One region of the Pantoea rwandensis genome, then DNA from elsewhere that is predicted to be linked to it. Evidence: predicted binding sites of a transcription regulator. Region 1 holds the regulator's gene; each other region holds the start of a gene.

Region 1 (7,609 bases):
AGTCAATGACCTCAGCCAGACCTTCAACATAAGGCTGAATCAGATCCTGCTCAACGATATGGCCGCTTGCCCAGGCCTGATCCAGCGGCAGACGTTTCACGTCTTTCAGTTCGCCTTTGATCAGCTGGTTAGCGCGATCTTCGACCACCTTGGTGACGTTGGTATCAGCAGGACCGCCGTTTGGCGGGTTGTACTTGATGCCACCATCTTCTGGCGGGTTGTGTGAAGGCGTGATGACGATACCGTCCGCCTGCGCGCCACCGCGTTTGTTGTGTTCCAGAATGGCGTTGGAGATCGCCGGCGTTGGCGTGTAGCCATTGTCCTGCTGCACGATCACATCCACACCGTTCGCCGCCAGCACTTCCAGCACTGACAGAATGGCCGGTTCAGACAATGCGTGGGTATCTTTACCCACATAGCACGGGCCGGTGATGCCATTCTTTTTGCGCTCTTCCGCGATCGCCTGCGCAATCGCCAGAATGTGCACTTCATTGAAGCTTTGGCGTCCCGCGCTGCCGCGGTGGCCAGAAGTGCCAAATTTCACCGCATGGTCCGGGTTCGCCGCATCTGGCTTCAGGACGTAATACTGCGAGGTTAATTGTGCAACGTTAATCAAATCGCTCTGCTGGGCAGGCTGCCCGGCACGGGGGTGATTGGCCATTGGCGCTTCTCCCTGACGCTTCAGTTTAAATGGTGCCGCGAACTTTCTCTGTCAGTTCCTGAGGGAACTGCATCGCCAACATGATGTGTTCCACCATGCTGCATTTGCGGCCTGTATTGGTATTGGTGATCACCCAGTACGGTGTGCCAGGAACGTGCTTCGGCTTAGTATGGGTGCCATTTTGCAGCAGCGTGTGCTCGTCACCCGCAAAATAGACGCGAGTGCGGCCCTGCAGCGAGGCAGTGGCATCAGCAAAGGCTGCTGGATCAAGACGATAAAGCGTTGACAGTACCAGCATAAAGCGATTAACCGCCTTATTCTGCTCGGCATACTCATCAGAGAGCAGCAGTTCACGCACAGCGCGTACGCGATCCTGAGGACGCGCTTCGCTGCGCACTGGCTGCGCTTCCTTCACCGAAGCCGAAGCAGCAGCGACAGGTGCAGTCGGTGCAGTCTGGCCCGCGGTGAATTTCAGCATGCGGCGCAAAATATCGGAGGCACTTTCACCAATGTGCTGCGTGTGGCTGGCAATATAACGGTAGAGTTCTTCGTCAACTTCAATCGTTTTCATCTTATTCCGTACAATTCTGGCAAATGACAGAACCACGCATTATTGCAACGGCCTTAGCAAAATCGAGCTGTGCAAAACGTGAGCGGGCTCTAACATAAGGATTATAAAGTTAAATCCGTGGCAGCCGATAGCGCTGGCGTTGTTTCAGGGCAAAAGTCGGAATATGCCCTAATGCCTGGCCGGCTGGCTCCTGGACAGGTGAATCCATGATACCCTAAGCCAAGGTCACAACCGTAAGAACTTTAGCCATGATTTTGAACGCCCGTCTGCAAACTGAACAATCTACCCCTGAAGCCCCCCCTATTCTGTTAATTCATGGCCTTTTTGGTAGCCTGGATAACCTTGGCGTGCTGGCGCGCGGTGTCCGGGATGCACGCCCCACGTTGCAAGTGGACGTGCGCAACCATGGTTTGTCTGAACGCAGTGAGGTGATGGATTATCACGCCATGGCGCAAGACATCGTGGAGACGCTGGATGCACATAAGATTGAACGTGCTGGCGTAATAGGCCATTCAATGGGCGGTAAAATCGCCATGGCGCTCAGTGCCGTGGCCCCCGAACGTATTGAGAAAATGGTGTTGATCGACATTGCGCCGGTGGATTATCAAACCCGCCGCCACGATGAAATCTTCGCCGGTATCCGCGCCGTGACAGCGGCGGGCGTGTCCCGTCGCAGTGAAGCGGCCGAGGTGATGCGTCATCATGTCGCTGAAGAGGGGGTGATTCAGTTTATCCTCAAGTCCTTTGTGGAGGGCGAGTGGCGCTTTAACGTGCCGGTGCTGTGGGACAACTACACCACGATTTCTGGCTGGGAGGAGGTTCCGGCCTGGCCACATCCCGCATTGTTTATTCGCGGTGGCGATTCCCCTTATCTGGACAATCAGCATCGTGATGCACTGCTGCGTCAGTTCCCTCACGCCCATGCGCACGTGATCAGCGGCGCCGGTCATTGGGTACATGCTGAAAAACCTGATGCGGTTTTGCGCGCAGTTCGTCGCTTTTTTAACCTGTAAAAGCAAAAGCTTGCCGTATGCGGTTTAGGGTTGGCGTCGCGGATGGTGCTGGAGTATGATGTCGCGCTAAAAATTTGCCGCGGATGATTTTTTCGCCGTGGTCGGGCCGATAATGTATAAATCGCGCAGCGCCTTTCCGCCGTTCGCGCCCACTCAGTTTCACAAATCATGGCAAAAGAACAGACAGACCGTACCACGCTTGATCTTTTTGCAGACGAGCGGCGTCCCGGTCGCCCCAAAACCAGCCTGCTGACACGCGACGAACAGTTGCGTATCAACAAACGTAACCAGCTCAAGCGCGATAAAGTGCGAGGGCTGCGTCGTGTTGAGCTGAAAATGTCCAGCGAAGCGGTTGACGCCCTGAACACGCTGGCCGAGCAACAAAACATCAGCCGCAGCGAATTGATTGAACAAATGCTGCTAGCGCAACTCAAACTGTCTTAGCGCGCTGACCGCACGCAGGAACACAAAGTTCAGGCTTTACTCGTTCCGCCCTTTTCAACGGTCTGCTATCATTCGCTAACATGTGCAGTCAATTGACTTACTTTCACAATCAGGCTTTAAGAGGTTACTTAACCCATGGCAATCGTAGGCATTTTCTTCGGCAGCGATACCGGCAACACTGAAAACATTGCAAAAATGATCCAGAAACAACTGGGTAAAGATGTCGCCGAAGTGCATGACATTGCTAAGAGCACCAAAGAAGATCTCGCAGCGTTCGACATCCTGCTGCTAGGTATTCCTACCTGGTATTACGGCGAAGCACAGTGTGACTGGGATGACTTCTTCCCTACGCTGGAAGAGATCGACTTTAATGGCAAACTGGTGGCGCTGTTTGGCTGTGGCGACCAGGAAGATTATGCAGAGTATTTCTGTGATGCGATGGGCACGATTCGCGACATCATTGAGCCCAACGGCGCGGTGATCGTGGGCCACTGGCCGACCGAGGGTTATCATTTTGAAGCCTCAAAAGGTCTGGCCGATGACAAACACTTCCTCGGCCTGGCGATTGACGAAGATCGTCAACCTGAGTTGACCAACGAACGCGTTGACGCCTGGGTGAAACAGATTTTTGATGAGCTGCAGTTGAAAGAGATCATCGAAGCCTGATGCCTCGCCTCCCCAATGTGAGCGCTGGCTCACGTTGGGGCAAAGGAAATTCCTATAAAAATAATAGCTACGGTTTTTTAACTTTTCCCCGCAAATCTGTAGAATACCCGCAATGGTCATCCGCTTATTCCTCTGATTGTTGACTGAGGCTGAGTGAAATGGAAACCCAAACCACACCGTTCCGCGCTGGCGTAGGCGATGTTTATCCTTACGACTTTTGTTGATTTGCGCGCTACCCTGGTTTTCATTTCACTGCTTGAGTTCTATAATGAGACGCAAATGAGAATACGCGTGACCTAAACATTCAAGGCCCCTGCGCCGTAAGTGACATGCAAAGTAACAGGACAATATCCGAATGACTGACAACAACTCCGCATTGAAGAAGGCTGGCCTGAAAGTCACTCTCCCAAGATTGAAAATTTTGGAAGTGCTTCAGGGACCGGGCCCCGAGTCCCATCACGTCAGTGCGGAAGATTTGTATAAGCGCCTGATCGATATGGGCGAAGAGATTGGCCTGGCAACGGTTTATCGCGTTCTTAACCAGTTTGATGACGCGGGTATCGTCACCCGTCATAACTTCGAAGGCGGCAAATCCGTATTCGAACTGACTCAGCAGCATCACCATGACCACTTGATCTGCCTGGATTGTGGCAAAGTGATCGAATTCAGTGATGAATCAATCGAAACGCGTCAGCGTGAGATTGCTACTCGCCACGGCATCAAACTCAGCAACCACAGCCTGTACTTGTACGGTCACTGTGCACTGGGAGACTGCCGCGAAGACGATACGCTCCACGATAAGTAATTGAGTGTGCTATGCAATATAAAAAAACCGGTGCTGGTCACCGGTTTTTTTATGCCTGTTATCAAGCGATAAAGGTTTCGTGGAGGTAGCGCCAGCGAGGAATGGTGGTGCTGCAATCCAGCACAGCCAAAGAGATGCGTGTTTGATGGGTGCCGTTCAACATCTGCAGTTCACGATACTGAATCGTCACTTCCTGGCTCTGTTGAGAAATGATGGCATGCTCACTGGTGGCAATGCGCAGCCCTTCCCGCTGACCGTGCAGTTTGCGAAACAGCACTTCGGTCTCATTCAGATCCAGCTGCTTACCCAGCGGCGTCACCATTTTGAAATCCGGGTGAAAGTGTGACAAAAGCAGTTCCATGCTGTCATCACTGCCTTCTACCTGGTTAAAAACACGTTCAATAAGCTGATGTAATACCACCACGCTATGCTTAGCTTCCAGGGCGAGACTTGTCATTTTTTTTCCTTTGATAACCCGCAGAGCTCTATTTAGAGCGCATAGCCTACCTGAAATACAATTTTTCACACTCGCAAATGGGTTAATTTTGCTAAAGTCAGAATTGTCGCAAAATAGACAACAAGCACAGCTTGCCGCCTTCAGCATAATTCATTGCCCGTGGCGAATTACAGGCAATAAAAAAGGGCGATTGCTCGCCCTTTCATGATCATATTGTGCTATCGACGAAAGATATTACTCGCCAATCTTCGCGAAAGTATCACGCAGTCCAACCGTGCGGTTAAACACCAATTTACCCGGCTGTGAGTAGACGCTATCGGCACAGAAATAGCCTTCACGTTCAAACTGATAAGCTGCGGTAGTGGCAGCTTCACGCAAACCTGACTCCACGAAGCCCTGTTTGATTTCCAGCGAGTTCGGGTTAATGGTGGTGAGGAAATCCTCAGCCGCCGCTGGGTTTGGCACGCTGAACAGACGGTCGTAAAGACGGAACTCAGCTGGCAGTCCATGAATGGCGGAAACCCAGTGGATCACACCTTTCACTTTGCGACCATCCGCCGGATCCTTGCTCAGGGTATCGACATCACAAGTGGCATAGATGCAGGTAATGTTACCCTCTTCGTCTTTCGCCACACGCTCAGCACGAATCACATAAGCATTGCGCAGACGCACTTCTTTGCCCAGAACCAAACGTTTGTACTGTTTGTTGGCTTCTTCACGGAAGTCAGCGCGATCGATCCACACTTCACGGCTGAACGACACTTCACGCGTGCCCATCTCCGGCTTGTTTGGATGATTAGGCATGGTCAGCGTTTCTTCGTGGCCGGCGGGCAGGTTTTCGATCACCACTTTCAACGGGTCGAGTACCGCCATCGCGCGTGGTGCGTTCTCATTGAGATCGTCACGAATACAGGATTCCAGCGACGCCATCTCAACGATGTTGTCCTGTTTAGTCACGCCGATGCGGCGGCAGAATTCACGAATCGAGGCCGCGCTGTAACCACGACGGCGCAAACCTGAAACAGTCAGCATGCGGGGATCGTCCCAGCCTTCCACTACTTTCTCGGTGACCAGCTGCGTCAGCTTACGCTTCGACATCACCGCGTACTCCAGATTCAGACGCGAGAATTCGTACTGACGCGGATGCTGCGGAATGGTGATGTTGTCCAGCACCCAATCGTAGAGGCGACGGTTGTCCTGGAACTCCAGCGTACACAATGAGTGGGTAATGCCTTCGATCGCATCCGAAATGCAGTGCGTGAAGTCGTACATCGGGTAGATGCACCACTTGCTGCCGGTCTGATGGTGATCGGCAAACTTAATGCGGTACAGCACCGGATCGCGCATCACAATGAAGCTGGATGCCATGTCGATTTTGGCACGCAGACACGCTTTACCTTCCTCGAAACCGCCATCACGCATCTTCTGGAACAGCGCAAGGTTCTCTTCCACGCTGCGGTCGCGGTACGGGCTGTTTTTACCCGGCGCAGTCAGAGTGCCGCGATATTCACGGATCTCTTCCGCCGACAACTCATCAACGTAAGCCAGACCTTTATTGATCAGCTCAACGGCGTAGTTAAACAGTTGGTCGAAATAGTCTGAGGAGTAACGAATGTTGCCGCTCCACTCAAAGCCCAGCCATTGCACGTCACGCTTGATGGATTCAACGAACTCCAGATCTTCTTTCACCGGGTTAGTATCGTCAAAACGCAGGTTGCACTGTCCTTGATAATCTTGGGCGATACCAAAGTTCAGGCAGATAGATTTCGCATGGCCAATATGCAGATAACCATTGGGCTCAGGCGGGAAACGGGTATGCACACTGCTGTGCTTACCGCTCGCCAAGTCTTCGTCGATGATCTGACGAATAAAGTTCGTTGGGCGGGCTTCAGCCTCACTCATCTCAAAATCCTCAAAACAATAGCGGGTGATTTGTACCACGAAGTAACGGAGTATGATCCACAAAGCGCAGGAGGGAAACAACCGTTTGTTGGTCGTTTTAAAACAAAAAAGGCAGGAATTGCTTCCTGCCTTCTGGCTAAATCACAAGGACTTAGTTTTTCACTTCATACAACGGTGTCACACCTGCAACCACTGAACCGCTTGCCAGCAGATTCAGTCCGGCGAAATCATCGCTGTTGCTGACCACCACCGGGCTGATCATTGAGCGCGCGTTGGCGTTGAGGAAGTCCAGATCCATCTCCAGAATCGGCTGACCAGCAGTGACGGTTGCCCCCTCTTCCACCAGACGTGTGAAGCCTTTTCCTTCCAGCGCCACGGTGTCCAGGCCCATGTGTACCACGATCTCAACGCCGTTAGCGGCTTCCAGACAGAACGCATGGTTGGTGTTGAAGATTTTCACCACGGTACCGGCAATCGGTGCCACCACGGTTTTGTCCGTTGGTTTGATTGCCAGACCATCGCCCACCGCTTTGCTGGCGAACGCCTCATCCGGGACTGCGTCCAGCGCGACAATCTCACCGGTCACCGGTGCCACCAGCGTAGCAATCACCGCTTTTTCAGTGTTCAGCACGGCCTGGGGTTTAGTCGCGACCGGCGCAGCGGCGGCAGGAGCGGAAGCCGCAGCAACCGGGCCTTTGCTCAATACTGTTTTCATTGCGGTGGCGATACTTTCAGCCTGAGTGCCGACAATCACCTGCACGCTCTGTTTGTTCAAACGAATCACACCGGACGCACCCAAACGTTTCGCCACGCCTTCATTCACCTGGGCTGAGTCTTTGACGTTCAGACGCAGACGGGTAATGCAGGCATCGATGTTGGTCAGGTTGTCTGAACCGCCGATGGCAGCAATGTAGCGGCGTGCCAGTGATTCAGTCTGGCTTTCACCATTACCGCTATGGTCGACGTTAACGTCATAACCATCAGTTTCATCGCCCGCAGACAATTCGCGGCCCGGGGTCATCAGGTTGAATTTCTGAATAGTGAAACGGAACACCACATAGTAGATGGCGAAGAACACCAGACCTTGTGG
Region 2 (7,609 bases), 640 kb from region 1:
GTATTATCCAGCGCATATGTTTAGCCAAGTACGCACTATTGGTCGTAACAGTGGAGATGGGCAGTACTGCGAGTTGGATGTGGTACCGGGCGAGTTAAACCGCTATACGCTGACCGGCTGCATGCGCCAACGCGCCGAACCTTTGCCGCTGGCGTTTGCTGTGCAAGATGGTGCCGCCTGGGCAGGCGAAATCCTCAAGGCCGAACTGCGTGCCGCGGATATCGATTACAGCGGCCATTTAGTCCGTCAGACGCAGGTTACCTCACCGGCAACCGTGCTAGCGTCGACGCAATCCGCGCCGCTGCACAATCTGCTGCACACCATGCTGAAGAAATCGGACAACATGATTGCGGATACGGTGTTCCGTACCATCGGCCATCACTATTTCAACGTACCAGGCACGTTCCGCGCCGGTTCCGATGCGGTACGCCGCATACTGCGTGAAAAAGCGGGCGTCGATCTCGGCAACAGCATTCAGGTCGATGGTTCAGGCTTGTCGCGTCACGATTTGATTGCGCCAGATACCATGATGCAGGTACTGCAATACATCGCGAAAAATGACTCAACGCTGAACTACATCTCCATGCTGCCGCTGGCAGGATACGATGGCACGTTGCAATATCGTGGTGGCCTGCATGAAGCCGGACTGGATGGCAAAGTGTCGGCAAAAACCGGTTCGCTGCAGGGCGTCTATAATCTGGCTGGATTTATTACCACTTCCAGCGGTGCACGTGTCGCCTTTGTGCAGTATCTTTCTGGTTATGCGGTGCCGCCTGAAGATCAGAAAACGCGGCGCATTCCTCTGGTACGCTTTGAAAGCCGCCTCTACTCGGATATCAACAAAAACAACTAATGAAATTGCTGATCGTTGAAGATGACGCGCTGTTGCAATCGGGCCTTGCTCAGGCCCTTAGCGCACAAGGGTATGCGGTTGACTGCGCGAGTACTGCTGCAGAAAGTAATGCTTTCTTACGCAGTGGGCAGTACAGCCTGATCGTCCTGGATCTCGGTTTACCGGATCGCGATGGTGCCACGCTGCTGCGTCAGTGGCGGCGCGATGGCATCAACGTGCCGGTGTTGATCCTGACGGCACGTGATGCGCTGGAGGATCGCGTGGATGGCCTGGATGCCGGTGCCGACGATTATCTGGTCAAACCCTTCGCGCTGGTGGAACTGCAGGCGCGTGTGCGTGCACTGATTCGCCGTTTTCAGGGCCACAGCGACAATTTGCTGCAACAAGGTGATCTCACTCTCAATCTCAGTTCGCAGCAGGTATTGCTGGAAGAGCGTCCGCTGGAAATCACCCCAAAGGAGTTCGCACTGCTGACGCGCCTGTTAATGCGCGTCGGTCAGAACGTCCATCGCGAAACGCTGCAGCAGGATCTCTACAGCTGGAATGACGATCCTGGATCCAATACGCTGGAAGTTCACATTCACAATCTGCGCCGTAAGCTCGGAAAAGATCGTATCAAAACCGTGCGTGGCGTGGGCTACCGCCTGGAAGTGCGCGAATGAACAGCATGCGTCAGCGGTTACTGATTATGCTGGCGCTGATTCTCCTCACCTGCCAGGTGATGAGCGCCATCTGGTTATGGCATGAGAGTCGCGAACAGATCAGTTTCCTGGTCAACGAAACGCTGTCTGCTCAGGCGCGCAACGACCGCGTCGAGAATGAGATCCGTGAAGCCATCGCTTCACTGCTGTTGCCTTCACTGGTGATGGTCGCTCTGACGCTGCTGCTGTCATTCTGGGCGATTAACTGGATCATTCGTCCATTACGATCCCTGCAGGATAGCCTCGCCCATCGTTCCGCCGATAATCTCACCCCGCTGCCGGTTTATTCAGAAATGGATGAGATCGTTGCCGTGACGTCTTCCATTAATCAGCTATTTTCGCGGCTCGACCACACGCTCCAACAGGAACGCCTCTTCACCGCCGATGCCGCACATGAATTGCGTACCCCTTTGGCCGGTTTACGTCTGCATCTTGAACTTCTGCACCAGCAGAACGTGCCGCAGAGTGAGATGCTGATTGAACGTATCGACCAGTTGATGCACACCGTGGAGCAACTGCTGATGCTGTCGCGAGCTGGCCAGGCGCTGGCAGGCGGTCACTATCAGCAGTTGCAGTGGCAAAAAGACATCATGCAGCCGCTGCAGCCGGAAATGGCCGAACTTTATGCACAGCGACAGCAAACACTGCACTGGCCGCACGGCAAAGATATTCCACAGCAAGGTGAAGCCGTGTTACTGCGTCTGATGCTGCGTAATCTGCTGGAAAACGCCTCACGTTACAGCCCGGAAGGCAGTGAAGTCAGTGTGAAAATGCAGCAGGATAAACAGCAGGTGATCATCGAAGTGTGGGATCAGGGACCAGGCATTGAGGCCGATGCGGCAGAAGAACTGACGCAAGCCTTCCGTCGTCGCGATCAGCGTTACGGTGGCAGCGGATTGGGTCTGAATATCGTACTGCGCATTGTGCAGATGCACCGTGGCAGGCTGGAGCTGGTTAACCGTAAAGATAGCAACGGGCTGATTGCCCGCTGCTATTTACCGCATCAGCTGCTTTAGAAGTGAGTGTTGAGGCTCATGTAGTAAGTACGGCCTGACTCGTTATAAGTATTCGCACCCGCACCGTAGAGGTAGGCGCCTGTTGTCGCGTTCCCGGTGGTTTGCGCATTACCTTCGCGGAAGTGACGCTTATCAAACAGGTTGTCGATACCCAGGGTGACGCTGGCGTACTTATTCACATCATAAGTCCCGCTCAGGCCAACGATAGAGTAAGGACTGACTTTATCGGCCGCGCTTCCCGTCACCGGCTGACCTTTATAGTCATACTTTTTCGGTGTTTGCGTGCCGTACCAGGTCAGGGTGGTTTGCAGCGACAGATCCTGCGTTGCCTGCCAGCTCAGCGTTGAGTTCAGGGTGTATTCCGGGATGATTGACAGACGATCGCCGGTTTCCTTGTTCTTACTCTGCAGCATATAAGTGAAGTTGTTGTTCCACATCACGCTATCAGAGAACGGCACGTTAACCGTACCTTCCAGCCCTTCCACCACTGCTTTCGGTACGTTTTCCCACTTGTAGATATCCGTGGTGCCGTTTGAGGCTTTACCGACGGCTGCGTAACCCGCTTCAATCTTGTTGCGGTAATCGTTACGGAACCAAGTCAGACCCGCCTGATAGCCTTCGTGTTTCCACTCCAGTCCAATCTCTTTGTTGAAACTGTTTTCGGCTTTCAGGTCTGGGTTACCCTGCAGATAACAGGCGCCGGTGCTGGCAGCACAGCCTTGGCCGTTGCTGTACAGCAGGTAGTTCGGGTTGGTCTGGTACAGGCTTGGCGCTTTATAAGCCAGGCCCGCCCCCATCTTCAGCGTGAAGTCATCACCCAAACCTTGCGACAGGTTCAGAGACGGACTCCAGTTGTTACCCACAATCGAGTGATGATCGAAACGCAGGCTCGGCGTCAGCATGGTGCTGTCAGTCAGTTCCATGTTGTCTTCAGCGAACAGCGAGAAGATTTCCGCCTGCGAATACGGACTACGACCGGTATTCGACACGCCAGGCACAGAGCCATAGTTAGCAGCCTGAGTGGTTGAAGAGGGATCCTTCATGCTCTGCTGGTTCCATTCGGCGCCCAGCGTTGCCGTCTGATTAATCAGCCACTCAAACGGAATGCTAACTTCGCTGTGCAGCAAAATATCGTCTAACTGAATGGTGTTGAAACCATCGTTAGAGAAGATACCTTCCGTTCCGCCCGCCAGACCTTCGTTAATGCGGCTGTTACGGGTTTTCTCATAACGTGCGTAGGTATTGGTGCTGACACCGTTATCCCAGGCACCAGTCCATTTCAGCGAGATGTTCTGGCGATACAGGCGGTTAGTTTCATCGCCATACAGGCTTTTCACCAGCGCACTGGTGTTGGTGTTCTGCGTATCGCCTGCATACAGGTTGCCTTGACGGCTGTAGCCCGCTTGCAACTCCAGGGTTTGCATCGGAGCAAACGCCCAGCTCAGTAACGCATTGATATCTTTATTGACCGAGCCTTCACGGCCTGAAGGATAGCTACCCGCATAAGTACCGGTACGTGCCGCTGCATGGCCTTCATTGATGTCATACGCATCGGCCTGAGTTTTGGCTAATCCCCCGTACAACCGGAAGTTGAAGTCGTCACCCAGCGGCCCTTCAAGGCTGAAGTTGGTGCGTTTGGTTGCGCCTTCTGCTTTGTGTTCCGGTGCATTGAAGTAGGTGTTCCAGGAACCGTGCCACTGCTGGTCGGTGTACTTTTTGGTGATAATATTCACCACCCCGCCCGCCGCGCCATTGCCGTAACGTACCGCAGCCGGGCCACGAATGACGTCGATATGGTCGATCATCTCTGGCGGCACCCAGTTGGTGTCACCGCGCGTATCACGCTCACCGCGCCAGCCCAAACGCACCGAGTTGCGGCTGGTGATTGGCATGCCATCCACCATAATCAGGGTGTTTTCCGGGCCCATGCCGCGAATATCGATCTGGCGATTGTTACCGCGCTGGCCGCTGGTGGAGTTACCGGTCAGGTTAACGCCTGGCATGGTACGAATAATTTCAGAGACATCACGCGCCGGTGGATGCTTTTTAATTTCATCTGCGGTGATGGTGGAAACGCCGGGTGCCTGCAGGTTCTGCTGCTGTGCGGTCACCATTAACGTGCCGCCATTCATCGATTCGGCGTCAGTGGTGGATTGGCTGCTGGTCGTCTTGCTGGAAGTGTCTGCTGCCCAGGCGCTGCCGGAGAGCAGTGAGGCGCTCAGCCCCAGTTCAATCAAAATAGCTAATGATAATCGTGAGTAACGCGTCATTGTTTTTCATTCCTGGATGGCCAGTAAAAATGCCGTTGGATTCTTAACTGGCGAGCCGGTGAGAATATCCCTGTCCTTATCGCGCCCAGTTCCAGACCTGGCAGTGCCATCCGTTGCGTAACCTTCCAGGAAGGAAAGAGTCAGGCGGAACGAGCGTGCTCTTTTGAGCGGAAACACCCTATTGCAAATGCAAATAGTTATCAATAGTATTAATTATTAATCTTATGTAAATCTTTCCCTACACAGTGACTGGCAGCCCCTATGACCTGGCGAAATGATGTAACCGGTAGTGAAGCCTGGTGGCAGGAGCAACACACTCAAGGTATTCCGCGAATTGCCCCTCAGCAGGATGGCACCTGTCTGGTGACTTTCTTCTGGCGCGATCCACAAGGCAGCGAAAAAACCTCAGCAACTCAGCGCGTGTGGATCAACATTACGGGCGTGACCGATCATCATCAGAAGCGTCCACCGCAGTCATTGGTGCGGGTAACGGGCACCGATGTGTGGTACTGGCAAACCGCGCTGCCCTCCACCTGGCGCGGCAGTTACTGCCTGATGCCCGATGAACAGGCAATCGACTTTAGCGGTGAAGCCGACATGTACGCGTTACGTAACTGGTGGCGTGACAAATTTCCCACGGCGAAGGCCGATCCCCTGAATCCATTACGTGGCTGGGCCGGTGGGCGCGGCATGGGCGTCTCGCCGCTGCATCTCCCGCAGGCTCCTGACCAGCGGGTCTGGAAATCTGTCGATGAGGGCAACGCACCTGCTGTTTCTTTGCAGCAGTATCAGTGGGATAGCGCGCTATTAGGCAACAGTCGCAAAGTGTGGATTTATGCCACTGGCGAGTCCGATGCGGAGCAACGCCCACTGGCCATTCTGCTGGATGGCCAATTCTGGGCAAATCAAATGCCGATTGCCGGGCCGTTGCAGCAACTTACTGATGCCGGAAAACTCCCTCCTGCGGTCTATTTGTTTATCGATATCATCGACCGTGAACACCGTAGCCGCGAACTGCCCTGTAACCCGCAGTTCTGGCAAGCCGTGCAGCAGGAATTACTGCCGCAGGTGGCGCAATGGGCACCTCATCGCCAACAGGCAGACAGCACGCTGGTGGCCGGGCAGAGTTTTGGTGGGCTGGCTTCCGTTTTCGCTGCACTGCATTTTCCGCAGACGTTTGGCAATGCGCTGAGTCTTTCGGGATCTTTTTGGTGGCCCGAACGCGGCAATCCTTACGGATGGCTACTACAGGCGCTGGATAGCGGCCTGGCACCCGAACAGCCGCTGCGTTTCTGGCTGGAAGCAGGTAAACGTGAAGGCCTGATTCTGCAAGCTAATCAACAATTAGAACAAAAACTTACCGCTGCCGGCTACCAGGTGAATTACCTGCCGGTGGAGGGCGGCCATGACGCGCTATGCTGGCGCGGTGGTCTGCTCGACGGTCTGCAAGCCCTGTGGCGCAATCCGACTTAACTTCATCACGCAGGACGCAAACCGGAGCACAGATGTCTGAATCTCTGATGAACAAAACCATGACTGACCAACATACTTTGCCATTAGTGGCAGCCCAGCCCGGCATCTGGATTGCCGACCAGCTGACCCAACACCACAATGCCTATGCCGTGGCCCACTTTGTCGAATTACGCGGCGCGATTAACAGCGACCTGCTGGCGCAGGCCGTCGTGGCTGGCATGCAGGAAGCCGACACCCTGAATATGGCGTTTGCCGAAGTGGAGGGCGAAGCACTGCAGTGGCAACAACCGCAGGCGTTCAGTGCGCCAAAAATCGTTGATTTGCGTGCTGAAACCGATGCGGCCGCCCAAGCTCGCGCGTTGATGCGTGAAGACATGAACGGTGATTTACGCGTACTGAGCGGTGCCCCGTTATGGCATCACACGCTGTATCGCATTGGCGATCAGCACTGGTTCTGGTATCAGCGTTATCACCATTTAGTGGTGGATGGCTTCAGCTTTACCGCCATCACTCGTCGTATTGCCAACCTCTACACCGCAGCCGTCGAGCAACAGGATGCCGAGCCGACGCCCTTTATCCCGTTTAGCGAAGTGGTGGAGGAGTACCAGCGCTACCAGGCATCCTCTTCTTTCACCCGCGATCGTGAATTCTGGCGCGAAAAAGGGGCTGCCCTGCCTTCACCGGCTTCACTATCACCTTTACCGCTGGCTGGACAAAGCGCGACCACCGATCTGCTGCGCCACAGCATAACGCTTGATCGCAACACCTTTCAGACGCTGGTTAATCAACATCCACAATCCAGCGCTGCTGACCTGGCTTTTGCGCTGGTGGCGCTGTGGCTGGCGCGACTCAGTGGACAAAATGATTTTGCCGCTGGATTCATCTTTATGCGCCGCATCGGATCCGCCGCGCTGTGCGCCACCGGTCCGGTGATCAACGTGCTGCCGATGGCCGTGCATTACGATCCCACCGAGCCACTAAGCGCGCTTGCTGCACAGTTGGCCGGTGAAGTGAAGAAAATGCGTCGCCACCAGCGTTATGATGCGGAACAGGTGCAGCACGATCTCGGTCGTCTGGGCGATGGCGATCCGCTGTACGGCCCGGTGATCAACCTGAAGATGTTTGATTATCAACTCGATTTCGCGGGCGTTGAAGGCCTAACCCATCAGCTGGCATCCGGTCCGGTACGCGACCTGGAAATCGCTATCTACATCAGCGAACAGGGTGAACTGACGCTGGAACTGCTGGCGAATGCGGAGCGCTATAGCGAATCGACGCTGATTCGCCACGCCAGCC
Region 3 (7,609 bases), 650 kb from region 1:
GGGCCGTCGCGGAAAATTACCCCAGCACCGCCACCGTCAATCGCGATGTGAAGCACAGCTGATCGCGTCCATTGCGAATCTCTATTTCCCAACTCTGGTTGCGTGCGCCAAGATGCAAAGGACGGCAGATGCCGCGGACTTCACCGCTGCTCACCGCGCGATGGTGGCTGGCACTGACCTCAATCCCCACCACACTTTTGCCCTCTTCCACACTCAGATAACCGGCAATCGATCCCATCGATTCCGCCAGCACCACTGACGCACCGCCGTGCAGCAGGCCAAACGGCTGCTGCGTGCGGGTGTCCACTGGCATAGTGGCCTCAAGGTAATCGTCGCCAATCACCGTGAACACGATGCCGATGTGCGACACCAGCGAGTTATCACCCAGGGTATTTAAGGTTGCCAGATCAACCGATCGTTTCCAGATTGCCATATCAGGATCCCAGCGTTGCGCCACCGTCGACCACAATATCCTGCAGTACCACGTGGCTGGCAAGATCCGAGGCAAGGAACAGGACGTTGTTCACGATCTCTTGCGGTTTCGCGATCTTACGCAGTGGGATCCCCAGCTTATATTGATCCGGGAAGCCGTTGATCATCTCCTGCTCTGCTTCCGGCGTGTGCCACAGGCTACGTTGCATGTCGGTATCGGTTGAACCCGGTGAAACGATGTTGCAGCGCACGCCAAACGGTGCCATTTCCAGACCGACGGTCAGGCACAGGCTACGCAGTGCCGCTTTGGAAGCGCCATAAGCGGACATCCCCAGGCGTGGCGCATGAGCGGCGTTGGAGGCGATGGTGACAATCGCTCCTGCGCTCTGCTGGCGGAACACCGGCAGCGTCTGCTGGAACATATTGAAGGCGCCGCCAGCGTTCACCGCCAGACACGCCTGCCAGTCTTCGAATGCGAGTGCTTCGGTGCTGCCGACGCGCAGGATCCCGGCGCCGTTGACCAGCACATCCAGACGAGGCTGCTCAGTCAGCAGGCGCTGACAAACTTCTTTCACCTCCGCCGCATTCGCTACATCCAAAACCTGCGTGGCAAACGGGTAGTCGGGCTGATCAAAACGCAGATCGAAGCCGATCACCTGTGCGCCGGCCTGATGGAATGCCAGCGCCGTGTGGTAACCAATGCCTTTACCCGCACCGGTTACCCAGACGAATTTTCCGTTAAAGTCGAAAGAGGCACTCATTTGGCAGGCGTCCGTGACAGCAGAGCCCACCAGCCATCAATGCTAGGATTTTTCGCCAGGCTAACGAAATCGATATCGTTGTGCACCTGGCGCCAGCGCGCTGCCAGCGCCATCACGCGCACGGAATCCAGACCGTAGTCGATCAGATTCTCATCATCTTCCGGCACATCGTCATCTTCCAGCAGCGGCAGAATCAGCGCACGCAGATCATCTTTGCTTAGCGGCAGCGGCATGAGATCGGCGGTCATCACCACTTTGCCACTACGGCCAGCAGTGTAAGTCAGCGCCATCATGTGCTCTTCGCGGCTAAAATCGGCCAGCGCATCTGCCACCATAAACGGCTGGATATTACGCATAAAGGCGTCAGTGGCGGTGGTCAGACAGCCGATGTGGGCATAAACGCCGGTGATGATCAGCTGATCGCGGCCCATCTCTTGCAGGATCGATTCCAGCGGCGAACGCACAAAGGCGCTGTAGCGCCATTTGGTCAACACCTGATCGTCCTGATCTGGCGCCAGTGCATCCACGATCTTCTGTTGATCCGGATGCTTATTCAGGCCCGGCCCCCACATGTCGTTAAGCAATGCGCGATCGGCATCGCTCTGCTCATTAGGCTGCGCGGTGTAAAACACCGGAATACCCTGCGCTTTGCAGTAGGCACGCAGGCGCGCAATGTTTTCGACGACCTGGTCGATCAGCGGGCTGTTCTCGCCCCAGAAATTCAGGAAATAAGCCTGCATATCATGGATGAGCAGCGCAGCGCGCTGTGGCTCTACGCTCCATTTCACTTTATTGGTCGGCAGTTCAGTGGCGGCAGGCAGCGCGTAAGAATTGAGTTTTGGAATAGCCATTATTATCTCCGGAACAGGTCAGGCTTGCGCTTGTTGGTCAGCAAGCTGTTGGCGTAAACGTTTTTTATCCACCTTGCCAACCGGGGTCAGCGGCAGGGCATCTACGCAGGTAATACGATCGGGTAATTTAAACTCGGCGACACCGAGATCGCGCAGATGGCGACGCAGTGCTACCGCTTTGATCGGCTGACTGGCAACGATAAAGGCGCAGCTCTTTTCGCCCATCAGTTCATCATTCATCGACACGAGCGCAGCGTGGATCACGTCCGGATGACGCTGCAGCAGATTCTCGATCTCTTCTGCGGCGATCTTCTCGCCACCCCGGTTGATCTGATCTTTCTCTCGGCCCTGCACGGTGATGTAGCCCTGAGGATTGATCTCAATCAGATCGCCAGAACAGTAAAAACCATTAGCATCGAAGCTGGCCGCGTTGTGCTCCGGGCTTTTATAGTAACCACGGAAGGTGTACGGACCGCGTGTCATCAGGCGGCCTACCGTGCCGTGCGGCAGCGGATTACCCTGTTCGTCGGCCACCCACACTTCGTCATCTTCAGAAATCGGTCGGCCCTGAGTGGTCAGCACGATTTTCTCGTCATCGCCAAAGCGGGTGTAGTTCACCAGGCCTTCGGCCATGCCAAACACCTGCTGTAATTGGCAGCCAATTTCGCTCTGGATGCGTGCCGCCAGGGTTTCGCCGAGCTTCGCGCCGCCGACCTGAATCCGCTGCAGCGAAGCCAGCTGCTTGTTGCTACCCCATTCCTGAATCGCCTGCAGCCACAGGCTCACTGCGGGTGGCACCAGACCGGTATCGGTGACCTGATGCTTCTCAATCAGCGGGAAGCAGAGCGTGGCGCTTGGGTCAGCGGCAAGAATCACCTGGCCCCCTGCATAAAACACACCGAGTGAACCCGGTGAGCTCATGGCGAAGTTATGCGGTGCGGGCAGGGCGACCAGATAGCGCGTGTCAGCCGTGACTTCGCAGATCTCATCACTGGCGCGAATACTGTAATAGTAATCATTGTGCGTGCGTGGGATCAGCTTCGGCGTACCGGTGCTGCCGCCGGAGAGCTGGAAAAACGCCACTTCATCGGCAGCAGTTGGCGTTGACTGGTAATCGCCTGCCGCTTCCGCCATCAGGGCTTCGAGGGTGTTTTCTTTATCACCGTCATGGCACAGAATCACCTGCTGCAGAGAGGGCTGTGCCGCACAGAGCGCACCAATAAAGGTGTCGTCGGCAAACAGTGCGTGACGGCGATCGGCAATTAACAGCTTAGGCTCAATCTGCGTGGCGTAGGCGGTCAGCTCCGTGCGCTGATGGCTATACAGCGCGAAGACGGATGCCACGCCCAGTTTAAACAGCGCAAAGACCGTGACGTAAAACTCCGCCACGTTGCCTAGCTGCACTAACGCAGTATCACCCTGTTGCAGGCCACGGCGCTGCAGGGCCGCCGCGAGGTTATCGGTTAGTTGATTCAGCTCGCGATAGCTGATTTGACGATCGCCGTCGATGACCGCGATGGCATCATTCTCTTGATGGCGCGCCAGGATATCGGTCATTGGCACATCGAGCCAATAGCCTTTTTCGCGATAGCGCGCAGCCAAATCTTCAGGCCAGCGGGTATAGGGAATGCTCATGCTCTTTCCTTTATTGCAGTCCAAAAGCGCGCAACATGGTATCCAGCTTCACGCCGGTTTCGCGCCATTCTGATTCAGGTTGGGAATCGGCAACGATGCCTGCGCCCGCAAACAGTCGCACGCGTGCACCGTGCACGGTGCCACAACGAATCGTCACCACCCATTCACCGTTTCCTTCACTGTCACACCATCCCACAATGCCGCCAAACAGCTGACGATCAAAAGGCTCCAACTGCTGAATCAGCTGCTGAGCACGCTGGTGTGGGAAGCCGCTTAATGCGGGGGTCGGATGAAGCAGGCAGGCCAGCGACAAGGCGTTCTCACGATCATCCTGCACCTCACCATCGATTTGGGTCGCGAGGTGCCACAAGGTTGCCGTGGTGATCAACGACGGTACCGTCGGCACCGACAGCAGGCGACTGCGCGGTTGCAGCGTATCGCGCATCGCATCCGTGACCAGCTGGTGTTCATGACGATCTTTGCTGGAGTCCATCAGCGTATTGCCCGCTGCCTGATCCTGTTGGCTATCGTGGTGATCACGACGTGCTGAGCCCGCCAGCGGGCACGAGCTAAAATCGCGGCCCTGCTTACGCAGCATCAGTTCCGGGCTGGCCCCCACCAGTGCACCGCCTTGTGGTAGCGGCAGGTGGAAGTGATAGCTATTCGGATTCTGTGCAATCACGCGTTGCATCAGCGCCGCGGTATCCACTGGCTGCTCGGTGACAATATCCATCAGGCGTGACAGCACCACTTTATCGAGGTCACCACGTTGCGTTGCTGTCACCGCATCGGCCACCATTTGGGTAAAGACATCGTGATCCGGCACCGCCATGCGACGACGTACCTGCGGCAGTTCACTGGCAGCCGCAGGCAGCGCATTCTGTAGGTCGGCACGATGAAAAGTTTGATACGTTTCAGGGATAAACAAGGCCGCAGGCTGACTCACGTCAAACGGAATCGCACCCACCAGGATCGGATTCTCAATGCCTTGTTGTTTTGCCGCCGCAAAATGTTGATGCAGCTGAAGTTGAAAATCACCCTGCAATGATGCAGCGTCTGCCACAGAGGTGGTTATCGTGGTATAGCAGCCTTGAGTCGCGAGGCTGCGCCACGGCGAGGTAAAGAGGAACCCACGGCATAACGCAGAAAAATCCTCTAATAAGGCATTTTCAAACATGGATGATTCCACCATAATTTTCACCTATAAATGATAAGATTATTAAGAATGATTATCATTTTTATTATGGGCCTGTAACCTACGTCGATTGGACAAAAGAGTCAATCCATTCGCGGGATTTCCCGCATGATTAGGCGTAATCGGAAGGTGACGTCGAGCCGTGCAATAAGCTAAAAGGTGGACCAAAACTTATGAATAAATGCGGTTTATTGGGCCTGACAGCCCTTTTGTTTATTTTCCAGACTTTCACAGGGCTCGCACAGGCAGAACAGGGATGGCCGCGCACGGTGCAAGGGGCAAAGGGTTCGATTATCTTAAACAAAGCTCCGCAGCGCATTGTTTCAACCAGCGTCACCTTAACCGGATCGCTGCTGGCGATTGATGCGCCGGTGGTGGCGTCCGGTGCGACCGCACCGAACAGTCGTCTGGCCGACGATCAGGGTTTTTTCCGTCAATGGGGTGAGGTGGCAAAACAGCGCCATGTAAAACGTCTCTATATTGGCGAGCCGAGCGCCGAAGCGGTAGCCGCAGAAGCACCCGATCTGATTCTGGTGAGCGCCACAGGAAATGACTCTGCGATTAAACTTGCCAGCCAGCTTTCCGCCATCGCGCCAACGCTGGTGGTCAATTACGATGACAAAAGCTGGCAGGATGTGGTGACGCTGCTCGGGCAGGCAACCGGCCATGAAGCGCAAGCGGCACAGCAAGTGAAAGCTTTTGACGATCGTGAAGCAGCGTTGAAAAAAACCATCACCTTACCGCCGCAACCCGTGTCTGCCATGGTGTGGAACGGCGATGGGCGTGCCGTTAACGTTTGGACCACGGAGTCAGCGCAGGGCAAACTGCTGGAGCAGCTTGGTTTTACCCTTGCCGTCCCGCCAGCCAGTGTGCAGCAAGGTCACAGCATGGGCCAGCGTAAAGACATCATTCAGTTGTCGGGTGAGAATGTGGGTAGCGGCTTGACGGGGAAAACCTTCCTGCTGTTTGCGGCGGATGACAAAACCACACAGTCAGTGATCGGCAATCCGTTCCTCGCGCAAAACGCGGCGGTTAAGGATAAGCAGGTGTTCCCGCTTGGCGTCGATTCGTTCCGCCTGGATTACTACAGCGCCAGCAATCTGCTGGCGCGTCTGGAGAAACTGTTCGTTAAGTCATGATGCCTGCTCCGCCAGCTCAGGAGCTGGCGGCGCATAACGACGTAAGCGTCCCATAACGCACCACATAACTATGCCAAGCAGCGCTGCCGCAAAGCCAAATGCGGCGGCAGCCTGTGGCGGCAATAGCCATGAACCCATAGCACCTATCATCGCCGCACCCATCGCATCCCCGGTGACATTTTGCGCGGTCCACAAGCCGTTGATGCGGCCCAACAGATGGTCAGGCGTCAGCAGTTGAATCATCGCGTACTGCACCAGACTGTTGATGGCACTGAAATAGCCAAACGCCACCAGGCACAGCAGCGCCAGCGGCAGATTGGGCATCAGGCTGAATAATCCCAGCGCGAAAAAGGCGGCCACCGCACTGCCCAGCACCAGCTGTCCCGGTCGGGCGGCATGCTTCAATTTACCGCTGGTGAAAGCGCCGATAGCGGCACCCAGCGGCACGGCTGCGTAGAGCATGCCAAACTGGTTAGCACTCACTGACCAATGTGGCGCCAGGGCAGGATAGAGCACGCGAATCGCGCTGGCCAGTGTGACCAACGCACCAATCAATGCCACCATACCGACAATCGGACTGGCAAACAGGAACTGCACCCCGGCGGCCAGCGACTTCAGCGGATGTTCACGCGGCTGAGGTGGCGGCGGGAGTTGAGGTAATTTCAGCAGCGTCAGTACGGTAATCAGTGTGCCAAACGCGGTTAAGCCGTAGTTCCACACCACGCCGCCGTGTGCAATGACCAGTCCGGCAATGGCCGGCGAGAGGATAGAGCCAAAACGCACCGTCAGCATGGTGATGGCGCCGGCCTGCATAATGTTTTCGCGCCCCACCAGCGCCGGTGTGGCCGCCAGCAGCGCCGTGACGCCAATCGCGCCAAAGAAGCCATCCCAAAATCCCAGCAGATACACCGCAATCAGTGAAGGCTGCGGCAGCGCAGCGTTGATAGCCAGCGCGATAAAGCCCAAGCCGCAGGTAGATCGGGCAAGCAAAATCAGTTTCTTACGCTCGTAGCGATCGGCTAACACGCCGCCGGTCAGCAGACCAATAAACATACCGGATGCGGCGAGGGTGACGGCCAATCCCACCAAAAGCGGGGAGTGTGTCATCTGCTGGATCTGCACCGGCACCGCCACGGCGAGCATACCAAGCGCGACAATCGAGATGAAACGGGCAATAAATACTGCGCGAAATGCCGCATGGGTTTTCAGCAGGGATAGATCGATAAAGTGGGAAGATTTGTTCATTTGTTCGCCTTTTTGCACCAATTTTCCTCATCGTCCGCGAGGCGAGTCATGGTAACATAGGCAAACGCGAGTAATAACGATAACCATTATCAAATTGCGTTGCGCATGCGACGACGTTGAACAGTGAAGGTTTAGAACGATGCGCCAAATCCGTGCATTAGCAGGCTCAGGGATTCTGCTCTTGCTCCTCATCGCGCTCAGCTTGATGCTGGGGGCAAAATCGATACCCATTTCCGATGTATATCATTCATTTACCTCAGGCTGTAATAGCGCTGAGTGCGTGATTGTGCGTGATGCACGCTTGCCTCGCACGCTGGCCGGATTGCTGGCCGGTGTGGCCCTCGGGTTAGC
Region 4 (7,609 bases), 370 kb from region 1:
ATGCTGGAAGAAGGCGTTTACCTCGCACCTTCTGCTTTTGAAGCAGGCTTTATGTCACTGGCACACAGCCAGGAAGATATTCAGCGCACCATTGATGCGGCACGCCGCAGCTTTGCGAAGCTGTAAGCCATTAGCGGGCGCCATGAATGGCGCCCCTACATTGATGTGCACGTCTGTCCCTTAGGCGCTGCTGCTCCGCATACACCTATTGCCGTAATTTGCGCATTTATCCTCAGCCGCCTTACAGACACCAAATGCCGTAGCTTGCGCGTTTATGCGCGACGCAACAGCCAGATAAAATACGGCGCGCCGAAGAAGGTTGCCATTAAACCTGCCGGGATCTGATCCGGGAACGCCAGCATCCTGCCGCACCAGTCTGCAAACACCATCAATCCGCCACCTAATAATCCCGCCATCAACACCTGCGGTAATGCGCGCCTGAACCCCAGCATGCGCACGATATGCGGCGCCATCAAACCGACAAAACTCAACGGGCCGATGGTCAAAGTCGCCGTGGCCGTTAACGCCGCCGCCAGCAGCAGCAGGGCCAGACGCGAACCCGTTAATGCCATCCCTGCTGAACGTGCCGTCGCACTACCCAGCGGCAGCAGTGTGAGCCAGCGGCTCGCCAGTGGCGCGAGCGCAATGAATACGATACCTACCATGGCGCTTTGCACTGCCTGCGACATATTGATGTTGTAAGTTGAACCGGAAATCCAGCTCAGCAGGCCGCCCATGCGCGGATCGCCACTCGCCATTAGCACCATCAGCAAGGTGACAAAGGCACTGTTAAGCGCCATGCCCGCGAGCAACATACGCTCCGGTGAGAAACCTCCGCGACTGGCGACCAGCATAATCACCAGCAGTGTCAGCGCCGCGCCTAATGCGCCAGCGGGCAGCAGCCACGCCACGGCGTCACCCGGCACAAAGAACATCATCACGACCACACCACAGGCCGCGCCGGAACTGATGCCTAACACTTCCGGACTTGCCATCGGGTTACCAGTGAGACGCTGAATCAACGCACCTGCCACACCCAGCATCATCCCCACGACTAACGCCGCCAGCACACGTGGTGCACGCCAGGGCAGCAGTTGATGTAGCATCTCGCCACTCACCCAGGTCCAGCTGTGTGCATCACGACCAAAGGAGATACCGATAACGCTCAGCAGCGCCAGCACCCCAAGGCCAATGACACACCACAGCACCACCTTTTGGCGTTCTGCCGGCACCTTGTCACCCATATTCATCGCCGGTGGAACCGAGCCGGTACGTAAACGCGGCAACAGCCACAGCAGAATCGGGACGCCAATCAACGCGGTGGCTGTGCCGGTGGAAACCTCACGCCAGTGGCTGGTCAGCCACAATACGCACTGATCGGCCAGCCACAGCAGTAAGGCACCAATCAGCGGAGCCAGCAGCATGCGGCTGAGTAAGCGACGCCCTCCGAGCATTTTCGCCAGCAGTGGTGCAAACAGCCCGATAAAACCGATAATCCCGGCGACGTTCACTAACTGCGCACTCAACAGAATCGCCAGAGCGAGTGCGCCGACGCGCGCAGCAGACAGTGCCAGACCGAGGTTTTTTGCTACGCCGTCATCAAGCCCCATGAGCGTCAGGGGACGCAGCAATGCCAGCGCCACGACAAAAGCCAGCAACAGACGCGGCCACAGCATGGCGACGTTGTGCCCATCCATCTGATTCAGTGCGCCGGTGCTCCACAGGAACATATTCAGCAGTTGGTCGTGATTAAAGATGGCAAAGATTTGATTCACCGAGCCGGCATACAGGCTCAGGACCAGCCCGGCGAGGATCAGCGTCACGGGTGACAGCCGTTTGCCCCAGGCCACGCCAAATACCAGGATGCCCACCAGCACTGCGCCCGCCATCGCAGCAAATTGCTGCGTCAGCTCACCGCCCGGCAAGTGCCAGAGCGTGGCGACCGTGATACCGAGCTGTGCGCCGGAAGACACACCCAACGTGGTTGGTTCCGCCAGCGGATTGCGCAGCACCTGCTGAAACAGTAAACCGGCCAATCCGAGACCTGCCCCCACCAACAGCGCCAGAGCCAGACGCGATAACAGGCTGTGATGGAAGACCACCTGTTGGATACTGTTGATGTCCGGCGCAAAGAAGGCTTGTGCCCACTGCGCCGTTGGCAGCGCGTCACGCAGATTGATAAAAGTCAGCGCCAGCGCCAGTAAAAACATGCTGCTTAGCAGCATCACAGGAAAGAGACGATGGCGCATCAGTGCGACTCCAGCGCGTGTTCCAGCACGCGGACAAATTTCAGTGCTGAATAGGTCGCGCCGTAATACCAGACGGCAGGCACACGCTTGAAGCGGCCCGCGCGGATAAACGGCAGCGCCTGCCACAGCGCAGTTTTCATCACCTGCTGCATGTCACGATCGTTATCGTGATCAAAACAGATCACCTGCACATCGCCGACATCGGCTAACCGCTCAAGCCCAACCACGGCACTGCCCCAGAAATTGGTTTCACCCTGCCAGGCGTTACTCAGGCCAAGGATTTCCATCACTTCGAGGAACAGACTGTTGGTGCCAAACGTGATGGCGTGACGGCTGTCCATCAATGACATCAGCAGCACCGGACGATCTGCCCAGGGTTTAAGACGCTCGCGCGCTGCCGCGAGCTGCTCATCCAGGAATTGCAGATGCTGTACCGCCTGCGCTTCCCGTCCCAGTCGGGCACCAAGCGCATGCAGTGATTTGCGAGCAGTACTTAACGGTTTGCCGTCCCCGCTATTCAGATCAAAGCCCATGGTCGGCGCGATGCGTTCGAGTTTATCCAATCCCGGACCGTAGCCGTTGGAGTGCAGAATTAAGGAAGGTTCGAGCTGCGTCATCAGTTCCAGATTGGGTTCGGTGCGCAGGCCGAGATCGATGGTGCTGGCGGATAGCATCGGCTCGCCAACCCAGATGTTGTAGTTACGCAAATCAGCCACACCGAGCGGCGATACACCGAGCGCCATCAGTAGCTCAACGGGTAGCCATTCCAGCGCCAGGATGCGCTGCAGATCGGGCGTTGCCGCACGCAATGGGGCTACGTTCATCAGTGGCGTCAGTGCCAGCGCCGTCAGCAAGCGACGGCGTGAAATGTCGAACATGGCGAGGCCTCAGTAAACAAAACTGACGGGAGCACCGCCTTGTGGATGGGGTAAGATGCCCATCGGAATACCGTAGATATTGCCCAGCACATCGGCCTGCATGATGACGTCAGGCCCGCCTTCCGCAATCATTTCGCCGCCTCGCAGCGCCACCAGACGGTCGCAATAACGCGCCGCCATATTGATGTCATGCAGCACGGCAATCACCGTTAACCCGCGCTCACGGCTGAGACGTTGAATCAGTGCCAGCACATCAACCTGATGGGCGATATCCAGCGCTGAAGTGGGTTCATCCAGCAGCAGGCAGCGGCTATTTTGCGCCACCAGCATCGCCAACCACGCACGCTGACGTTCGCCGCCGGACAGGCTATCGACTAGACGCCCGGCAAACGGTTTCAGTCCCACCAGCGTAATCGCTTCCTCTACGCGGTCGCGATCTTCCTGGCCATAGCGCCCAAGTGCACCGTGCCAGGGATAACGACCAATCGCCACCAGCTCACGCACCGTCATCCCTTCTGCCGCCGGTAACTGCTGCGGCAAATACGCCACCTGGCGCGCAAAATCTTTGCTGCCCCAGTTCTCCACCGCATCGCGGTTCAACAGCACCTGGCCTTCACTCGCCGCATGGTGACGCCCCAGCATTTTCAGCAAGGTGGATTTACCCGAGCCGTTGTGACCAATCAGCGCCGTCACTTTACCCGGCGCAAAGGTGAGTGAAAGTGGATGCAGCAACGTGCGCCCAGGCACGCGAAAGCTGACATTATCCAGCGTGAAGGTGGTTTCTTCGTGGTGCGGATGCTGCATGGTGATTCCTGGTTAATAAGCACAAAACCGATTTGATTCTGAAGGGGCGGCCCTGAGGCCGCCCAAAATCACAACATCTTCGTCCTGACGAATCAGAAGCGGAAGGTGGCAGTACCAACGATTTGACGTTCAGCGCCCCAGTAGCAAGCGTAATCACGGTAGCAGCTGGCAACGTATTCACGATCGAACAGGTTGTTGATATTAACACCCACAGAAGAGCCTGGCAGACCGAAACGGCCGAGGTCATATTTCAGCGCTGCGTCGACGGTGGTGTAACCCGCTACGTCGAAGTTTTGGTTTGAGTTACTGCCATTCTGCGTGTTCTCTGCATATAACCCTTTGCTTTCACCTACATAACGCACACCCGCACCCAGTGTCACACCTGACAATGCCGTTTCGTGGAAAGTGTAATCCCCCCACAGCGATGCCATGTGCTTCGGCACCTGCACTGGTGTTCTACCTTTCAGCACTGTGTCTTCAGTGTATTCGGCATCGGTATAGGTATAAGACGCCGTCATGTTGATGTTGGCGTTCAGTGCTGCCTTGGCTTCCAATTCAACACCGCGTGAACGGATTTCACCGCTCTGAATACTGGCAAACTGATGCGTTGGATCAGGATCGGCCGTAAGGTTCTTCGTTTTTGTCAGCTCATATACTGCTGCCGTCAAGACGACTGGACGATCTTTAGGTACATACTTCACACCCGCTTCATACTGTTTAGCGCGCGATGGGTCAAATGCCTGACCTCCCCAGGTTGAGCCTGAGTTAGGTATGAAAGCTTCGCTATAACTAAAGTAAGGTGCTATGCCGTTGTCGAAGACATAGTTTAGCCCTCCACGCCAGGTGAAGGCTTGATCATTTTGACGATCAACAGAACCGGCAACGCGATCATAAACGGAGGTCATAGCGTAATCGTAACGCCCCCCCAAGGTCAGCACCCAGCGGTTCCATTCCATTTGATCTTGAGCATAAAGGCCTGTTTGGCGCTGCTTATTTAGATGCTGATAAGGATCGGCATAGGGGAACGTGGTGTCATCACCATATTGCGGGTTGAAAGGGTTCAGACTATTGGCAGTACCGAATTGAGCATCAATATCATTACGCATGCGTTGGAAATCCACCCCAAGCAGCAAAGTGTGCTCAACGGCACCTGTATCAAATTTTGCCTGCGCCTGAGTATCCACGGAGAACTCATTCAGCTTCTCATCGGATAAGGCTGAGTAGCGAGTAATATTCCTGGCAGCTTCATTGTAACCAAAGCCGTAAATACTGCGATATCCGGTACGCATATCCGCATAACGCAGATTCTGGCGCACCGTCCAGGTATCGTTGAAGCTGTGTTCGAAGTTGTAGCCCACCATTTTGGTGTTACGCGAAATCTTATTGCTGTCTTCGCCTTCATCAAAGTTGGTGGGCAGTTTGTAGCTGCTGCCGTCCGGGCGGGTAATGCCGACCACGGTGCCCTGACGCGGCAACCAGCCGTAATAACCGGTTTCCGGCTCGTTCTGGAAATAGGTCAGCAAATCAAAGCGGGTATTGGCATCCGGACGCCAGCTGAACGAAGGCGCGATGGTATAACGCTTCTCTTTGTTCATATCCTGCTGCGCGTCTGCACTGCGAGCCAGACCGGTCACGCGATAGCTGTACACGCCGTCATCATCCAGCGATCCGCCGAAATCGAAGCCGGTAGAGAACAGGTTATCGGTGCCCATCTGGAACTGCACTTCACGCAGTGTTTCCTGCGTCGGGCGCTTGCTGACCAGTGACACCACGCCGCCTGGGTTGCTCTTGCCGTACAACACTGAAACCGGGCCACGCAGCAGTTCTGCACGCTCAAAGAAGTAAGGATCGATGGCAAACTCGGAGTAGTTGTCACCCTGCAGTTTCAAACCATCAAGATACTGGTTGGTGTTGGTTTCACTAAAGCCACGAATCGACAGCGCATCGATCACACTGGAGCTACCGCGGTTACCGGTCAGCACACCCGCCGTGTAATTGAACGCCCCTTTCACGCTGGTCACCGCGTGCATCGCCATCTCTTCCTGCGTCACCACCGAAACCGACTGCGGGTTTTTCTCAATGGGCGTATCCGTTTTCGTGCCGGTGGCACTGTGCTTAGCGGCAATGGTAGGAGCCGGGCCCCAGGCGCTTTCCTGCGCAACGGTGTTACCGCCATTGGCGGTCACCACCACGGTATCTTCTGCCAGCGCCTGCGCGCTCAGCGTACCCAGTGTTAAAGAAATCAATAAAGCGAGCGGACGACGGGAGGTCGCAGCACGCGCAGAACAAGGATTGAAATTTCGCGCATTCATAAAAAGGATCTCTCGAAAAAGGAAACGATGCAGGCGAATGAAAACGAGAATGATTATTAGACGCACGAATTTTAGGCGAAGTCCTGCAAGATCCGCAAGATGTAATGGCTGATGGCGGTGCGTTTGCGACCAGATCGTGCATATCCATGATCGCGAATAACAATCGTGCAGACGTAAAAAAGGGCGCCGAAGCGCCCTGTGCTTTCTGCAGCTAACTATTTGCTGCCGAACATATCTTTGATCCAGCCAGCTACGCCATCAGCATCTTTTTGCTCGTCCTGCGGCTGCTGAGGTGACTGCTGCTGCGGTTGCGACTCTTGCTGCTGTTGGATCTGCTGCTGCTGTTGCTGACACAGCGAGGCTGGATCCAACGTCCACACCGGCAGCGAACGCCAGGTGCTGCTGCCCGAACCACAGACGAAGTTACCGGCGGAATCGACATTCATCTGCGTAATATCTTCCGGCGGTGTCAACTGCAGCGGCATCGGGGCCTGGTTATCGAGATAGCGACGATAAATTTGCATCGCTCCGCTCGCACCATACAGCTTCGAGGTTTGGTTATTGTCGCGGCCCACCCAGGTGATGGCCACTTCTTTGCCATCAACGCCCGCAAACCAGCTGTCGATCAGATCATTGGTGGTACCCGTTTTACCTGCCAGATGGGCATTAGGATAACGCGCGCCCAGCGCCCGCGCCGTACCGTGATCGGCGACCTGCTGCATGCTGTACAACGTCAGATAAGCCGCCTGTGCCGGTTCGACACGCTGCGCCTGCGGGAAGCTCTGATACAGCACAGTCCCATCTTCCGCAATCACCGAGCGCACCGCAGAGAGATCTGCGCGGTTACCGCCACTGGCAATCGACTGGAATGCCTGAGCGACTTCAATCGGTGTCAGGTTCAGGGCACCCAGCAGCATCGCTGGCACCGGATTCAGCTGATCCTTCGGTACGCCGAGCTTCGTCCAGGTATCAACCACGGAATTCAGCCCTAACGTCATACCCAGATTAACCGTTGGCACGTTCATTGAGTTGGTCAGCGCATCCACTAACATCACTTTGCCACTGAAGCGCTTGTCGTCATTCATTGGTTTCCAGATCGATCCATTAGGCTGTTTCAGCGCAATAGGTTCGTCGGCAATCCAACTGTTCAGACGATAGGTATTGGGTTGGCCTAAGGCAGTGAGATAAGTCGCCGGTTTAGCCAGTGAACCGATAGAACGACGCGCCTGCAGCGCACGGTTGTAACCGGCAAACTGCGGATCGGCACCGCCCACCATCGCGCGCACTTCGCCGCTGAAGCGGTCAACCACCACCATCGCGGTTTCCAAATCCTTCAGACCGCGCTGTTTCTTCAGTGCCGGAATGC

The links. Region 1 encodes Fur, which represses iron uptake genes when iron is present. Its sites were predicted from a motif close to ATAATAATGAGAACNACTATCAA; they were not measured.
Region 2: a site for Fur is predicted at 5,028-5,050, ahead of fes (enterochelin esterase). Genes of this name have one in related genera too.
Region 3: a site for Fur is predicted at 4,899-4,921, ahead of LH22_RS19290 (isochorismate synthase). Genes of this name have one in related genera too.
Region 4: a site for Fur is predicted at 6,281-6,303, ahead of fhuA (ferrichrome porin FhuA). Genes of this name have one in related genera too.

The regions. Positions count from the first base shown of each region.
Region 1 covers NZ_CP009454.1:3,550,827-3,558,435, forward strand. The annotation lists gene pgm (phosphoglucomutase (alpha-D-glucose-1,6-bisphosphate-dependent)) at 1-661, opposite strand, end outside; gene seqA (replication initiation negative regulator SeqA) at 687-1,232, opposite strand; gene ybfF (esterase) at 1,481-2,245, shown strand; gene ybfE (LexA regulated protein) at 2,414-2,689, shown strand; gene fldA (flavodoxin FldA) at 2,825-3,355, shown strand; gene fur (ferric iron uptake transcriptional regulator) at 3,711-4,160, shown strand; gene LH22_RS16260 (hypothetical protein) at 4,222-4,617, opposite strand; gene glnS (glutamine--tRNA ligase) at 4,852-6,519, opposite strand; gene nagE (N-acetylglucosamine-specific PTS transporter subunit IIBC) at 6,671-7,609, opposite strand, start outside.
Region 2 covers NZ_CP009454.1:4,191,879-4,199,487, forward strand. The annotation lists gene dacB (serine-type D-Ala-D-Ala carboxypeptidase) at 1-853, shown strand, start outside; gene pmrA (two-component system response regulator PmrA) at 853-1,515, shown strand; gene pmrB (two-component system sensor histidine kinase PmrB) at 1,512-2,570, shown strand; gene LH22_RS19250 (TonB-dependent siderophore receptor) at 2,567-4,840, opposite strand; gene fes (enterochelin esterase) at 5,102-6,313, shown strand; gene LH22_RS19260 (enterobactin synthase subunit F) at 6,346-7,609, shown strand, end outside.
Region 3 covers NZ_CP009454.1:4,204,884-4,212,492, reverse strand. The annotation lists gene LH22_RS19310 (hotdog fold thioesterase) at 17-433, opposite strand; gene dhbA (2,3-dihydro-2,3-dihydroxybenzoate dehydrogenase) at 435-1,193, opposite strand; gene LH22_RS19300 (isochorismatase family protein) at 1,190-2,044, opposite strand; gene LH22_RS19295 ((2,3-dihydroxybenzoyl)adenylate synthase) at 2,063-3,679, opposite strand; gene LH22_RS19290 (isochorismate synthase) at 3,690-4,871, opposite strand; gene fepB (Fe2+-enterobactin ABC transporter substrate-binding protein) at 5,048-6,013, shown strand; gene entS (enterobactin transporter EntS) at 6,008-7,258, opposite strand; gene fepD (Fe(3+)-siderophore ABC transporter permease) at 7,398-7,609, shown strand, end outside.
Region 4 covers NZ_CP009454.1:3,918,299-3,925,907, forward strand. The annotation lists gene hemL (glutamate-1-semialdehyde 2,1-aminomutase) at 1-126, shown strand, start outside; gene fhuB (Fe(3+)-hydroxamate ABC transporter permease FhuB) at 273-2,249, opposite strand; gene fhuD (Fe(3+)-hydroxamate ABC transporter substrate-binding protein FhuD) at 2,249-3,127, opposite strand; gene fhuC (Fe3+-hydroxamate ABC transporter ATP-binding protein FhuC) at 3,137-3,931, opposite strand; gene fhuA (ferrichrome porin FhuA) at 4,024-6,243, opposite strand; gene mrcB (bifunctional glycosyl transferase/transpeptidase) at 6,459-7,609, opposite strand, start outside.